Regions from separate parts of the Sphingomonas sp. AC435 genome, predicted to be linked through region 1. Evidence: riboswitches for the same ligand, from Rfam matches in the RefSeq annotation. Region 1 holds a riboswitch; the other holds the start of a gene.
The links. Region 1 has a riboswitch for cobalamin ahead of AC0CH8_RS04275 (DUF1852 domain-containing protein). Riboswitches for the same ligand answer to the same signal wherever they lie in the genome.
Positions count from the first base shown of each region.

Region 2: it holds a riboswitch for cobalamin, as region 1 does, so the genes downstream of both, AC0CH8_RS13555 (TonB-dependent receptor plug domain-containing protein) here and AC0CH8_RS04275 (DUF1852 domain-containing protein) in region 1, are expected to answer to the same signal.

Region 1 is NZ_CEEDCJ010000002.1:139,126-146,637, forward strand. It holds gene AC0CH8_RS04265 (HAD-IIB family hydrolase) at 1-38, opposite strand, end outside; gene AC0CH8_RS04270 (methionine synthase) at 684-1,721, opposite strand; gene AC0CH8_RS04275 (DUF1852 domain-containing protein) at 1,750-2,733, opposite strand; cobalamin riboswitch at 2,859-3,083, opposite strand; gene AC0CH8_RS04280 (efflux RND transporter permease subunit) at 3,459-6,656, opposite strand; gene AC0CH8_RS04285 (efflux RND transporter periplasmic adaptor subunit) at 6,660-7,512, opposite strand, start outside.
Region 2 is NZ_CEEDCJ010000007.1:23,421-30,932, forward strand. It holds gene AC0CH8_RS13550 (aminotransferase class I/II-fold pyridoxal phosphate-dependent enzyme) at 1-482, opposite strand, end outside; gene AC0CH8_RS13555 (TonB-dependent receptor plug domain-containing protein) at 485-2,431, opposite strand; cobalamin riboswitch at 2,580-2,779, opposite strand; gene cobU (bifunctional adenosylcobinamide kinase/adenosylcobinamide-phosphate guanylyltransferase) at 2,779-3,312, shown strand; gene AC0CH8_RS13565 (PepSY-associated TM helix domain-containing protein) at 3,390-4,037, shown strand; gene AC0CH8_RS13570 (DUF2271 domain-containing protein) at 4,051-4,521, shown strand; gene AC0CH8_RS13575 (DUF4198 domain-containing protein) at 4,532-5,365, shown strand; gene AC0CH8_RS13580 (FAD:protein FMN transferase) at 5,379-6,338, shown strand; gene AC0CH8_RS13585 (DUF4440 domain-containing protein) at 6,576-6,938, opposite strand; gene AC0CH8_RS13590 (S-(hydroxymethyl)glutathione dehydrogenase/class III alcohol dehydrogenase) at 7,142-7,512, shown strand, end outside.

The DNA of each region.
Region 1 (7,512 bases):
TTCAGGCAGCCGCCAAGCGCCATGTGCAATATGAACAAGCTACCCCCACAACGTTAGCGAGCCGAAACGATCCACGTCAGACATGTTTCCAGTCGAACCTCACCGTTTTTGATCCATGTGAATTTCGGTCGATCGGAATGGACGTGTTTGCCAACGCGTTCGCTCGGCCTCCGCCGGAACCTATTGAGAACAAGATCGCAGGAGCGCTTCACCAGCTTCGAAGGTGCGACAATGATCCTTGTGTGGACATCCGCGCGCCGTTTCCCGCTGCCCGACTTCAGCCGTTCATTCATTCCCGCGTTATGGCCTCTTTTGGCGCCTGACACTGCGGTCTCGAATGTCATTAGGTGGGTGGTTAGTGGAACTAGCTGGCGAGTATCAGTGCGACGGATTGAACGAAAGCCGCGCCATCCCAGCGATTATCAGTGCACCGCCCGCAAGCGCAACGGCGGCAATCAGCCAAATAGCGACGAGAAAAAGCCTGCGAGCCATGCGGCCACGATGTTATCGGCTACGAGTGTCCGCAATTGGACGCAAGCTGCTGGGCTTCATCGCGGCCACCGCGACCCAGTATACGATATTCAGCGCGCAATTGCCTCCACCTGAAAGTGGACGCTCGTTCATCTGGTTTCAGGTGGCCGTATTTCCTTGTTCAGATCGGTAGGATCGATCCAGCAATGACGTCAGCCGCGGCCATCGAGGATCTCTCGTCGAACGATGTCCGCGCCGGCACTCAGCGCCTTCAGCTTGCCCCGTGCGACATCGCGCGATAGCGGAGCCATCCCGCAGTTGGTGGCGGCATAGAGCTTGTCGGGATCGACGAAGCGCAACGCGTTGCGCAGCGTGTCGGCGACCTGTTCCGGCGTCTCGATCGTATCGGTCGCGACGTCGATCGCGCCGACCATCACCTTCTTGCCGCGGATCAGTTCGATCAGGTCCATCGGCACGCGCGAGTTCTGGCACTCGAGCGAGATGATATCGATCTTCGACTTCTGGAGGTTGGGGAAGGTTGCCTCATACTGGCGCCATTCGGAGCCGAGCGTCTTCTTCCAGTCGGTGTTGGCCTTGATGCCATAGCCGTAGCAGATGTGGACCGCGGTTTCGGCCTTCAGCCCCTCGGCCGCGCGTTCCAACGTGGCGATTCCCCAGTCGTTGGCCTCGTCGAAAAAGACGTTGAATGCGGGTTCGTCGAACTGGATGATATCGACGCCGGTCGCTTCCAGCTCGCGCGCTTCCTCGTTGAGGACGCGGGCAAATTCCCATGCCAACTTCTCGCGGCTCCGATAGTGCGCGTCGTAGAGGGTATCGATCATCGTCATCGGACCCGGCAGCGTCCACTTGATCGGTCGATCGGTCTGCGCACGCAGGAAACGGGCGTCGTCGACGAAGACCGGTTTCGGTCGCGAGACGGCCCCGACGACCGTCGGCACGCTGGCGTCATAGCGGTTGCGGATGCGCACCGTCTCGCGTTTTTCAAAATCTACGCCGGCCAGATGCTCGATGAACGTCGTGACGAAATGTTGGCGGGTCTGTTCGCCATCGCCCAGGATGTCGATGCCCGCCTGCCGCTGATCATCGACCGCCAGGCGCAAGGCGTCCTGCTTGCCTGCGATCAGCTCCTCGCCCTCCAGCTTCCATGGCGACCACAGCGTCCCGGGCTGGGCGAGCCAGGAAGGCTTGGGCAGGCTGCCCGCGGTCGTCGTCGGCAACACGGTCGACATGATGCAAATACCTTCGTGTGCGTGAGGATTAGAGGCCGCAGGTCGCGGACCAGCGCTGGAGCGCGGTGGCATGCGGCTTGATGAAATGCTCTTCGGCGAACTTGCCCTGCTCGGCCGCGAGCCGGTTGCGCTCTTCGCGATCATAGACGATGCGAGTCAGCGAATAGTCCTGGTAGGTGAGGCTCGGCTGATAATGCTCCGCGGCCACGGAGTTCGCGTTGTAGATCTCGGGACGATAAATTTTTTGGAAGGTCTCCATCGTGGCGATGGTGCTGGCGAGTTCAAGGTTGGTATAATCGCTGACCAGATCGCCGATGTGGTAGAAGGCGAACGGCGCGACGCTGTGCGGGGGCATGAAGTACCGCACCTTCATGCCCATCTTCGCGAAATACTGATCGGTGGCCGAGGACTTTTCGTTGCGGTACTCGGCCCCGAGGATCGGATGCACGTTGGCGCTCCGATAATAGACTTCCTTGCTCGACACACTGAGGCAGATGACCGGAGGTTTGCGGAAGTTGTCGCGATACGCGCTCGACCCAAGAAAGTGCTTGAACAGATTGCCGTGCAGATCGCCGAAACCATAAGGCGCGCTGCCACCCCCGGCCTTGAGGTGGTCGGGCAGGACGACGCTGAAGTCGTAATCGCGCACATAAGACGAGAAGTTGTTGCCGACCATGCCATCGCTGCGCTCGCCGCTGGTCCTGTCGGTGACGGTGGTGTGCAGGATCTCGATCAGCGGGAACGCTTCGTCGTCGGCGCCGTCGCCCAGCGTGAGAGCGGCCGAAATGATCTTCACTTCCAACGTGTAGCGGTCACCCTTGGGATTATCCCAGTGCATCAGCGCGTTGAAGCGGTGGTCGATCATCGCCAGCGTGTTGCGCAGATTCTCCTGGCGGCGTTCCCCGCGCGCGAGATTGGCGAAGTTGGTGGTGATGCGCGTATTGTCGACCGGACGATAATCCTCGTCGAAGGGCAAGCTGCTGATCGAGAATGTGAAGCCGCTATTCGTCATGACTCACCCAGGTTTTGCGGGCAGAAGGTCAGGCGAAAGCGCGCAAGGCGTGAACAGGCCCGAAAGGCGCCAAGGCCACGGACCGTCGCATCAAGCGCGATCCACCGGAGGAACCCCCGTCCGAGGAACGTTATGGCGTCGATAGGCAGGTATCCTGGCTCACGGGTCAACGCGGTGGCTCCGGCCTTCCCAGGCTCCTTGCGGGAACCCAGTGACACGAATTGGAGCCGCCGCTCACCGCTTACAGTTGCGGGGGCAGCGCCGGATTCTGCCCTGAAGGGCACCACCGGCTTCCCGTCTTAGCCCCATCGCCATGCCTGGGATGGGGAACCTCGACATAACCGTTCAACACCATCGGTCCGATGCTGTCAATGCGATATAACGATATCCTTATATCTTTATATCATTGCGGGGTTCTTGTGAACGCGGCGCCGGTATCCGTGCGTGCACCGTCGGCACACCCGCCGACGTTTACCTCAAAGACGTTCTCAGCGACCGTACCAAGGTCGAGCTTCCTTCGCTGGATGAGGGAAAGCCAAGATTGAAAATGACTGCGATTCCGGTGCTGCTCCCGCAGATTGCCGCCGTCGAGTAGATAACCTGGCGGGAAAACGATGCCCTCGTATATTGTCAGTGCCGCCCTGCTACACGCCGAGCGTGCAATCAAAGGGGCCCGGTTCCGGACATTCGGGTATCCTAAAGACATCCCAGCTCCAGACGTTCGTTCAGCTAGCGGAGTCGCGTTCGGGTCGACTTCGCCACGCGCCGAATCGGGCGTAGAGCGTCGGCAGGACGAACAGGGTCAGCAGCGTCGCCGAGATGAGGCCGCCTATGACGACCGTCGCCAGCGGCTTCTGCACTTCCGCGCCGGCGCCGTGGCCGAGCGCCATCGGGACGAAGCCCAGACTTGCGACGAGCGCCGTCATGGCGACCGGCCGCAGGCGGGCGAGCGCCCCGTCACGGGCGGCCTGCACCCGGTCCATGCCACGCTCCATTAGGTCGTGGATGGACGACACCATGACCAGCCCGTTGAGCACTGCAATTCCCGACAACGCGATGAAGCCCACGGCGGCGGACACGGAGAACGGCATTCCCCGGAGGACCAGCGCCAGCACGCCGCCCACCAGCGCCAGCGGCACGCCGGTGAAGACGATCACCGCATCGCGCACCGAGCCGAGCGCCCCATAGAGCAGCAGCATGATCACCGCGAAGCAGACGGGCACCACGAGCAGCAGTCGGTCGCGCGCCGAGGCGAGATTCTCGAACTGCCCACCCCATTCGACGTACGTCCCCGGCGGCATCTTCACCTGTGCGTCGATGGCCGCACGTGCATCCGCCACCACGCCGGCGACGTCCCGGTCGCGCACGTTCGCCTGCACGACCACGCGGCGCTTGCCGTTCTCGCGGCTGATCTGGTCCGGGCCGTCGACGACTGCGATGTCGGCCACCGTCGACAGCGGCACGAAACGGCCCGCCGATGTCGGCACCGGCACCTGCGCCACTTCGGTCAGGTCCGACCGCGATGCTTCGGATAGGCGGATCACCACCGGGAAGCGGCGATCGCCCTCGAAGATCACACCGGCCTCGCGACCGCCGATCGCCGCGGCGACGGTGTCCTGCACATCGCCGGCGGTGACGCCGATCCGCGACATCGCCATGCGGTTGGGGCGGATGTCGAGCATCGGCAGTCCTTCGGTCTGCTCGACCCGCACGTCGACCGCACCACGCGTCTTGCGCAGAATGTCGGTAATGCGGCCGGCAGCGTCGTTCATGCCGCCGAAGTCGTCACCGAACACCTTGACCGCTATGTCCCCGCGGACGCCGGCGATCAGCTCGTTGAAGCGCATCTGGATCGGCTGGGTGATCTCGTAGGCGTTGCCGGGCAGCGTCAAGAGCTTCTTCTCCATCCGCTCCACCAGTTGCTCCTTGCTGAGGCTAGGGTCGGGCCACTCGGCACGCGGTTTCAGGATCACGAAGGTGTCGGTGGCGTTGGGCGGCATCGGGTCGGACGCGATCTCCGACGTTCCCGTGCGCGAGAAGGCGAAGCGGACCTCGGGTTGGCGCGCCAGCATCGTCTCGACCTGGAACTGCATCGCCTGGCTCTGGTCGACCGAGGTGCCGGGGATGCGGACCGCCTGCACGAGGATGTTACCCTCGTCCAGCTGCGGCAGGAACTCCTGTCCGAGCGTCGTGAACGCGACCCCGGCGAGTGCCAGCGCACCCACCGCGACGCCGAGAGTCACGGTCGACCGCCCCATCGCCTTGCCGAGGCCCGGCTCGTAGCGGCGACGGAGCCAGCCGATGATCCGGCTCTCCTTCTCGTCGACCGGTCGGCTGAGCCAGATGGCGATGGCAGCGGGCACGAAGGTCATCGACAGGATGAAGGCGAAGACGAGCGCGATGATGACGGTCAGCGCCATCGGCTCGAACATCTTGCCCTCGACGCCGGTGAAGGTGAGCAGCGGCGCATAGACGAGGATGATGATCGCCTGACCGTAGACGGACGGGCGGATCATCTCGCGCGCCGATGCCGCCACCAGATCAAGGCGTTGCCGGAGCGGCAGCGGCTCGGCTCGGCCGTGCTGCGCGTCGCCAAGCCGCCGCAGCGCGTTCTCGACGATGATGACGGCACCGTCGACGATCAGCCCAAAGTCGAGCGCGCCGAGGCTCATCAGATTGGCCGAGACGCCTGCGCGGAGCATGCCGACGCTGGTCAGCAGCATGGTGATCGGGATGACCAGCGCCGCGATCAGCGCCGCGCGGAAATTGCCGAGCAGCGCGAATAGCACGACGATGACGAGCAGCGCCCCTTCCGCGAGGTTGCGGGCGACCGTGGCAATGGTCGAATCGACCAGTTCGGTGCGGTCGAGCACCGGCTTGATCACCACATCGACGGGCAGCGCCCGGCCGATTGCCTTCAATCGTTCGCCGACCTTGGTGGACACGGTGCGGCTGTTCTCGCCGATCCGCATCACCGCGGTGCCGACGACGACCTCGTGGCCGTTCTCGGAAGCGGATCCCATGCGCAACGCCTGCCCGGTGCGGACGGTGGCGATCTGGCTCAGCAGGATGGGCACGCTCTCGCGTGTGGCGATCACGGTCCGCGCCAGTTCGTCGGCGTTGCGCACGCGACCATCCGCGCGGACGGCCAGCCCCTCGCCGTTGCGGTTGACGACGCCAGCCCCGGCGCTGGTGTTGGTGCGCTCGAGCGCTGTCGCGAGATCCTGAAGCGTGATCTTCATCGCCGCCATGCGCTGGATGTCGGGGACGACCAGATACTGCTTGGTGTAGCCGCCCAGACTGTCGACGCCGGCGAGGCCGGCGCTGCTCTTCAGCTGCGGGGTGACGATCCAGTCCTGGACGGTGCGCAGGTAGGTCGCCTTGTCGGCGGCATCGACGAGGTGGTCGCCCTCCGGCGTGATGTAGCTGCCATCCTTCTGCAGGCCGGGCTCGCCATTGCGATGGTTGACCTGGTCGAGCTCGCGATATTCCACCGTCCACATGAAAATGTCGCCGAGCCCGGTGGCGATCGGCCCCATCTCCGGGTTCACGCCCTCGGGCAGGCTCTCCTCCGCCGTGCGTAGCCGCTCGGCGACCTGCGACCTCGCGAAATAGATGTCCGTCTTCTCGTCGAAGACGGCGGTGAGCTGAGCGAAACCGTTGCGACTGAGCGACCGGGTATGTTCGAGGCCGGGAATGCCGGCGAGCGCAGTCTCGACGGTGAAGGCAACCTGCTTCTCGATCTGGTCGGGCGAAAGTGCCGGCGCGACGACGTTGATCTGCACCTGGTTGTTGGTGATGTCGGGGACGGCATCGATCGGCAGCCGCTGGATCGCGAACAACCCGGCGAGTGCCGCGGCGACGGTCAGCAGCAGGACGAGCCAGCGCTTCTCGACGGCGATGGTGACGATACGGGCGAGCATGACCTAGTCCTCGTCCTTCGCTTCGACCTTGCCAAGTTCGGCCTTGAGCGTGAAGCTGTTGGTGGAGGCGATGCGCTCCTCGCCGGTCAGGCCGGCGGTGACGGTGACCGAGCCGCCGTTGGTGCGGCCGAGCGTCACCGGAATGGCTTTGAAGCCGGACGGGGTTCGGACGAAGACATGCGGCTTGTCGCCGATCATCTGCACGGCCGCCGATGGCACGGCGACGCTGCGATCGCCGGTGGCCGGCAGCAGCACCGACACGCTGACGTTCTCGCCGACGCGCCATGTGCCGCCTGCGTTGTCGATGGTCGCGATCACCGGCACCAGCCGGGTGGTCTCGTCGAGGATCGGCGAGGCGAAGGTCACGCGGCCTTCCTGACGCCGCCCCGCCGACGTCACTTCGACGCGCGCGCCAGGCGCGACGCGCCCGGCATCTGCCGGCACCAGCGACATCGTCACCGACACCTTGCCGAGGTTCGCGACCCGGAAGATCTCGGCGTCGGCGGCGATCTGCTGGCCGAGCGTCGCCGAGCGGGCGATCACTTGACCGGTGATCGGCGAGCGGACGGTGATGCGGTTGAGCGCCCCACCGCCACCACCGGTGGCCGACAGTTGCTGACGGGCGAGACGTAGCGCGATGTTCGCCTCGGTCGCGGCGGTGCGGGCAGCGACGAGGTCCTGCTCGGGCGACACGCGTTCCGCGAACAGGCGCTGCTCGCGACGCAGGTTCGACTGCGCCAGCGCCGAGCGGGCGCGCGCCGCTTCCACCTCGGCGTTGAGGCTTGCGGCCTCCCGGCTCTCGATGATGGCAAGCGTATCGCCGCGTCGGACCGGCTGGCCGAGATTGCGCGTCAGA
Region 2 (7,512 bases), on a different contig from region 1:
GCCTCGTCGACGATCACCGTGCCGGTTCGTGGCAACCGCTCGACCGCGATCATCGCACCGTCGGGATTGTTCGGTCGCGCCAGGATCAGGGTGCCCGCGTCGCAATTCTCCGGCGCAGCGATCCGCTCGGGCGTCACCGGCCACATCGCCACATGCCCGGAATAGCCGCGCCCCAGCACGGCAGCGCGACCGGGCAGCATCTGCCCCAGCAGCCGCAGCGCGAGATCGCTGCCCGGCACCGCGACCGTCAGTGCCGGATCGCTGCCGAACGCCGCCGCAGCACTTTGCTCCAGCGCGGCAAGAGCGGCCGGGTCCGGCAGCCGCTCCAATGCTGCCATATCGATCACTGCCGGATACGCCCACGGCGCGAGGCCGGTCGACAGGTCGATCCAGTCCCGCACGGCCGGCATCGCCGCCCGCGCACGATCGATCCGTCCGCCATGCTCGGCGAACGGCGCGATCGAGACGCGGGCGGCGTCCACCGTCAATAGCTCAGGCGGACGCCGACATAGGCGGCGCGGCCATAGGTGCCATAGCGGAAGATCGTCTCATACTGCTCGTCGAACAGGTTCTCGACCCGGCCGTAGACCTGAACCTGTTCAGTGACCGGAATCGCGGCGCGGATGTCGGCGAGCACGTAACCCTGAACCTTGCGGGAGTTGTTGGCGGTGTCGAAGCTCGACCCGACGCTGGTCACGGTCGCCCCCGTCTCCAGCCCGAACGGCCAGCGATAGTCGATCGAGGCGTTCACGCTCTGGCTGGGGCGGCGCACCAGCTTGCGGCCGAAGTTCGCGGTGCCGGCGGAGCGGTTCTCGGCATCGATCCAGCTGTAGTTCGCCTGAAAGCGCAGCGGCTCGACCGGGCGCAGCGTGATGCCAACCTCGACACCTTCCGCGGTCGCGCGCGCGACATTGTCGTAGGTGCCGTCCCGTCGATCGGTGCAGATGCCGGTGAGCGGCGCGGGGCAGGATATGAAATTGATCAGGTCGCGCGAGTTGCGGTGGAAGTACGTCGCGCTTGCCTCGACTGCGCCGTCCAGCGCGCGTTGCGTGACGCCGGCGTCCCAGCCCTTGGCGCGCTCCGGCGTCAGGGCCGCGTTGCCGTATTCGCTTTGCAACTGGTACAGGGTGGGCGCCTTGAAGCCCTCGCTGTAGCTGGCGCGGAGCGTCGTCGCGCCGCCGTTGGGCGAATAGACGCCGCTGCCCGCCAGGCTGGTCTTGCCGCCGAACAGATTGTGGTCGTCCTGACGCGCGCCGCCGGTCAATGTCAGACCGACGACCGGCGTCACCGACACCTGCCCGTAGACGCTGAAGATGCGCGCCCGGCCGACTGTCTCCGGCCCGCCATAGCTGCTGCTGGTGAAGCGCGACACTTCGCGCTCCACACCGAACGTCGCCTGCACCGCGTCCATGACGTCCGCGACGCCCTGATATTCGAGGCGGGTGTTGTCGCCGTCGCCGGCGAACGTCTCGACGGGCGTGCCGTCCGGATCGTAGTTGCGGCGGCGCGTGTCGGTGCGCGCATAGCCTAAGCGGTTGCGCAATGCTCCGTCGAACAGCGCGACGTTCAGCCCGCCATAACCGATCAGGTCGCGCGTCTTCCCGTATTCGCGCGTGTCGCCGAACGCGAAGGTCGGGGCGGGGAAGCCGTCGATGCCGACGCGGCCGTTCGAATAATAACCACGCGCATCGACCGAGATCGCGTCGGTGATCGCAAGGTTCAGGTTCAGGTTCGCGCCGTAGTTGCGATACCCGTCCTTCTCCGTGCCGCCGCGATCCTCGTTGAAGGCGGAGATGCCGTCGGTGCGGAAGTAGCCGCCGCCCGCGCTGGCCGACAGCGGTCCAGCCTTGCCGGCGATGTTGACCACCCCCTGCGCGGTGTCGCGATAGCCGTATTCGCCGCGGGCGTTGACGGTCAGCTTCTCCGTCGGCTGCGTCGTGATCAGGTTGACCACGCCGCCGATCGCCTGACTACCCCAGATCACGGAGGACGGCCCGCGCAGCACCTCGATCCGCTCGATATTACCGATCAGCAGGTTGCCGAAATTGTAGCTGCCGCCGGTCGAGGATGGATCGTTCAGCTTCACGCCGTCGATCAGCGCGACGGTCTGGTCGCTCTCCGCGCCGCGGATGAACACCGACGTGCTGGTGCCGACACCACCATTGCGCGCGATCGTCACGCCCGGAACGGTGCGCAGCAGGTCGGACACCGACTGGGCCTGACGGTCGCGGATGATGTCGGCGTCCAGTACGGTGATCGACTGGCCAACCCGACCGATCGGCGTCGCGGTACGGTTGGCGGTGACGACGATCGTGTCGCCGGCACTACCCTGCGTGGTGACGGCATTGGCGTTGTCGCGAATTTCCTGCGCGGCGGCGGGTGCCGCCACGGCGAGCGCGACGATGAGCGATAGATAAGTCTTGGTCACGATATTCCCCTGTCAACAACAAGGGGTCGCGCGCGCCGACGGAAGACCGACAGGCACGATGCCGCTCGCGGACAAGTCCACGCGCGCCACCCCGTTCGATGCCGTCTCGCGAGGAATTCTCCCCGATCGCGCTGAACACCCCGTCCGCGCAAAGGACCGACCGCGACAGGCAGGTCTCCTGGCTCCCGGGTCGTCGCGCTCGCTCCGCCTTCCCGGCCGAGGCCAGTGGCATAATGGAGCGACCGCTGTCCGGTCACAGTTGCGGGGACAGCTGCGGATGACGGGGACGTTCCCCCGCTTCCGCATTCCCTATTATTCCCATTCCTGGGAACCTGTCGCATAGGCCCCTTATGAGCAGCGGCGGGATCGGGCAAGTGGGACGCGTGACGCTGGTGATCGGCGGCGCACGGTCGGGCAAGAGCGCGCGGGCACAGGCCATTGCCGAAGCCGCGTCGCCCATGCGGACCTATCTGGCGACCGCACAGGCGTTCGACGACGAGATGCGCGAGCGCATCGCCCGCCACCGTGCCGACCGTGGCACCGGGTGGCGGACGGTGGAGTGCCCGGTCGATCTACCTGAAGCGATCGGGCGGGAGGCGCAGGGGGGATCGGTGCTGCTGGTCGACTGCCTGACACTATGGGCGAGTAACCTGTTGCTAACGGACGCGGATGCCGATGCGGCGACCGACCGGCTGCTGGCGGCGCTGGCCGCTGCACCCTGCCCGATCGTGCTCGTCAGCAACGAGGTCGGCATGGGGATCGTGCCCGACAACGCGCTCGCCCGCCGGTTCCGCGACATCGCGGGGCGCATGAACCAGCGGGTGGCAGCGGCGGCCGACACTGTGCTGCTGATGATGGCCGGGCTGGAGTTGCAGCTCAAATAATTTGATAATCACTCGCAATAGCTATTGAGCAAGTCGCGACGAACCGGTAGTCGGCGGGGGTGAATCAGGTCACGCCCATCCACGCCGCGTCCGGCAGCTCCGCACCGAAGGGGAAGCCGCGTCGCAAGTGGAAGACGTGGTGGCTGAAGCAACTGCACACCTGGCACTGGGTCAGCGCGGCGGTGTCGCTCGTCGCCATGCTGTTGTTCTCGATCACCGGCATCACGCTCAACCATGCCGCATCGATCGGCGCTACGCCGGTAGTGACGGAAAAGTCCGGCACCCTGCCCGCACCGCTGCTGAGGCAGTTGGTGAAGCCCAGCGCCGACACGGTACTGCCGCCCGCCGTCGCTGCCGCGGTTGCACGTTCGGTCGATCTCGATCCCGCCGGCAAGCCGGGCGAGTGGTCCGACGCCGACGTGTATGTGGCGCTGCCCCGCCCCGGCGGCGATGCGTGGGTCAGCATCGATCGGGGCAGCGGCAAGATCACCGCGGAGGTCACGGACCGCGGCTGGGTGTCGTACCTCAACGACCTGCACAAGGGCCGCAATTCCGGCACCGCGTGGTTCTGGTTCATCGACGTGTTCGCGGGGGCGTGCATCCTGTTCACGCTGACCGGGCTGCTGCTGCTCCAGCTTCACGCGCATCGCCGGCCGTCGACCTGGCCGATCGTCGCGGTGGGGCTGGCGCTGCCGGTCGTTATCGCCATCGTATTCATCCATTAAGGGGCTCCATCCGATGCGTCCGTCCTCCCTCGTCCTGCTCGCCGGCGCGGTATCCGCCCCGGCGGTCGCGGGCACCGTCACGGTCACCGTGCCGCGCCTGAACGTCGCCGAATATCACCGCCCCTATGTCGCGATCTGGCTGGAGCCGGTCGGTGGCGGCGCGGCGCGGACGCTGGCGGTGTGGTACGACGTGAAGAAGAAGGGAAACGAGCCGGGCACCAAGTGGCTGTCCGACCTGCGCGCGTGGTGGCGCAAGGGTGGCCGCTCGCTGAAGCTGCCGGCGGACGGTGTCAGCGGCGCGACGCGCACGCCCGGCCAGTACACCATCCCCCTGCCCGCCGACATCAAGCCCGGCCAGTACGTCCTGAACGTGGAGGCCGCCCGCGAGACCGGAGGCCGCGAACTCGTCTCCCTGCCCATCACCGCCGCCGGTGGCCGCGCCACGGGCAAGTCCGAACTCGGCGCCGTTGCCGTCACTCGCTGAGGATACTCCCATGAAGCTATCGCACCTGATGATCGCCGCCACCGCGCTGGCGATCCCCGCCGCCGCCTCCGCGCACCGGATGTGGATGCTCCCCTCCGCGACCGTCGTGTCGGGAACGGAAAGCTGGGTCACGGTCGACGCCGCGGTGTCGAACGACCTGTTCTTCTTCGACCACCAGCCGCTGCGGCTGGAGCAGATGAAGGTGTGGCAGCCGGACGGCAGCGCCGGCCAGCTTCAGAACGGGTCGACCGGCCGCTATCGCTCGACCTTCGATGTGCAGCTCAACAAGCCGGGGACGTGGAAGATCGGCACGGCGATGTCGGGCGTTATGGGCAGCTTCAAGGTCAATGGCGAGGAGAAGCGTGTCGGTGGCCGTGGCGGGCCGCCGCGTCCCGGCATGCCCGCGCCGCTGACCGTCGCCGACATTCCCGCCGATGCGACCGACGTGAAGCTGACCGAAAGCTCGACCCGCAACGAGATCTTCGTGACGGCGGGCGAGCCGACCACGACCGTCTTCGCTCCGACGAACACGGGGCTGGAGATGGCCCCGATCACGCATCCGGACGAGCTGGTGTCGGGCGAGGCGGCGAAGTTCCGGTTCCTGATCGACGGCAAGGCCGCCGCGAACCTGAAGGTCACCGTCATTCCTGGCGGCAAGCGCTATCGGGATGCCGAGGGCGCGATGGAGCTGACCACCGGCGCGGATGGTGTGCTGAGCGTGACGTGGCCAGGCGCCGGCATGTACTGGCTGAACGCGACGGCGACCGACGCCAAGACCACGACGCCGCGCGCGACGCAGCGGCGGATGAGCTATGTCACGACGCTGGAAGTGCTGACGCCCTGATGCGTCCGATTCCATGCTGATCGCCGTCCCGGCGGCGATCGATCCGGCAGCGTTCGTCGGGCTGGACCCGAATGCGCTGGTCGTCGATCTCGGCGGCGAGACGATGGGCACGACGTGGAGCGTGCGTCTGGTCCCGCCGCCGCGATGCGACCTGATAGCGATCCGGGCGGCGGTCGTCGCGCGGCTGGACGGCATCGTCGCGGAGATGAGCCACTGGGAGGCGGGTTCGCATTTGTCGCGGTTCAACCGGGCGGCGGCGGGAACCTGGACCGTTCTGCCGCCCGACTTCGCGCATGTCATCGCAGCGTCGCTGCGCATCGCCGAGATCACGGACGGTGCCTGCGATCCGGCGTTCGGGCGGTTGGTCGATCTCTGGGGCTTTGGTCCGGAACCGGTGCCCGACCTACCAGACGAGGCGGCGATCGATGCGGCGATGCGAGTGTCAGGCTGGCAGAGGCTGCGCTTCGACCCGGCCGCGCGGCAGCTGTACCAGCCGGGGGGGCTGGCGCTCGATCTTTCGGGGATCGCCAAAGGGTTCGCCGTCGATGCGGTGGCGAACATGCTGGCGGAGCGCGGCGTGCGGCATGTGTTGGTCGAGATCGGTGGCGAGTTGGTCGGCCGTGGCGTCCGCCCTGACGGCGAGCCGTGGTGGGTCGATCTGGAGATTCCGCCGGGCGTGAAGGTCGAGCCGCTACGCGTGGCGCTGCACGGGCTGGCAGTGGCGACATCGGGCAATTACCGGCGCGGCGATCACAATCTCGATCCGCGGACGGGGCGGCCGGCGGATCGCGGCGTAAAGTCGGTCAGCGTCCTGCATCCGTCGGCGATGATCGCGGATGCCTGGGCGACGGCGCTGACGGTGGGCGGGCCGGCCACCCTCGCAATTGCGGAAGTGCATGGGATCGCTGCCAGAATTCTGACTGATGATGGCGAACGGCTGACGCCCGCACTCACCGCGATGCTGGAAGGTTAGGCTAAGGTTAGTCCAATGCGGCGTTTCGCGACGCTGTGCCGAAACCCGATCCGCGTGACCCGTGTCGTGCATTCGTCCCCCTCACGGTGAGGAGTTAAGCGGCGAGCGATCCAGAACCGCGCGTCCTGGCCTGGATGGCTTCGCTTCGCTCGCCATGACGGGAGAGAGGGGACCGGCAACGATGAGAAACAGCGGATCATGGCATGATCCGCTTTCTCCAACATTGCCAGTCCGGGATCAGCCCACCGTCGACGTCAGCGGCGGGGTCTGCTGGTGCTGGACGACCTTCCAGACCTCATGGGCCAGCCATCGATAGGTGGAGGTGCAGTGCGCCTCGTAGCCCTCCCCATCCTTTTCGGCGCGGGCGCGATAGGCGACGACGATCAGGCCTTCCTGAGGACGGGAAACCTGCCGCTCGGTGAGTTCGACCGAAGACCAGCGCGGCGTCGAGGCGACCGCCTCGATCGCCTGCGCTCCGCTCATGACGAAGGGCGGCGTCGGCAGGACCATCAGGCATTCGTCATCGATCGACTCGCGGTAATGCTCCGCATCGGCGGTCCACAGGCTTTCCTCGAAGCTCCACACCCGATCGTCGTCCATCGCTCTTCTCCCGTGCCGTTGCTGGCATCGGATCGGGAACGACAGGTCCGGCGATTGGGTCCGTAACCCTTTGGGTTATCGGCACGTCGGACACCTAGGTTCCTCGACGATTGGAGGGCGAAGCCGCCTGAAGCGCGCCAAATATCTAGCCGCCCGCGACGGAGGGCCCTATTCCGCCACGATCAAGTCCGAGGATACCGATCATGAAGACCCGCGCCGCCGTCGCATTCGAGGCTAAGAAGCCGCTCGAGATCGTCGAGCTCGATCTGGAGGGGCCTCAGGCCGGCGAAGTGCTGGTCGAGATCATGGCGACCGGCATCTGCCACACCGATGCCTATACGCTCGACGGGCTCGACAGCGAGGGGCTGTTCCCCAGCGTGTTGGGCCACGAAGGTGCCGGCATCGTGCGCGAGATCGGCGCGGGGGTGACCAGTGTCGCGGTCGGCGATCACGTCATCCCGCTCTACACGCCCGAATGTCGTCAGTGTAAGTCGTGCCTGTCGCAGAAGACCAACCTGTGCACCGCGATCCGCGCGACGCAGGGCAAGGGGCTGATGCCGGACGGCACCACACG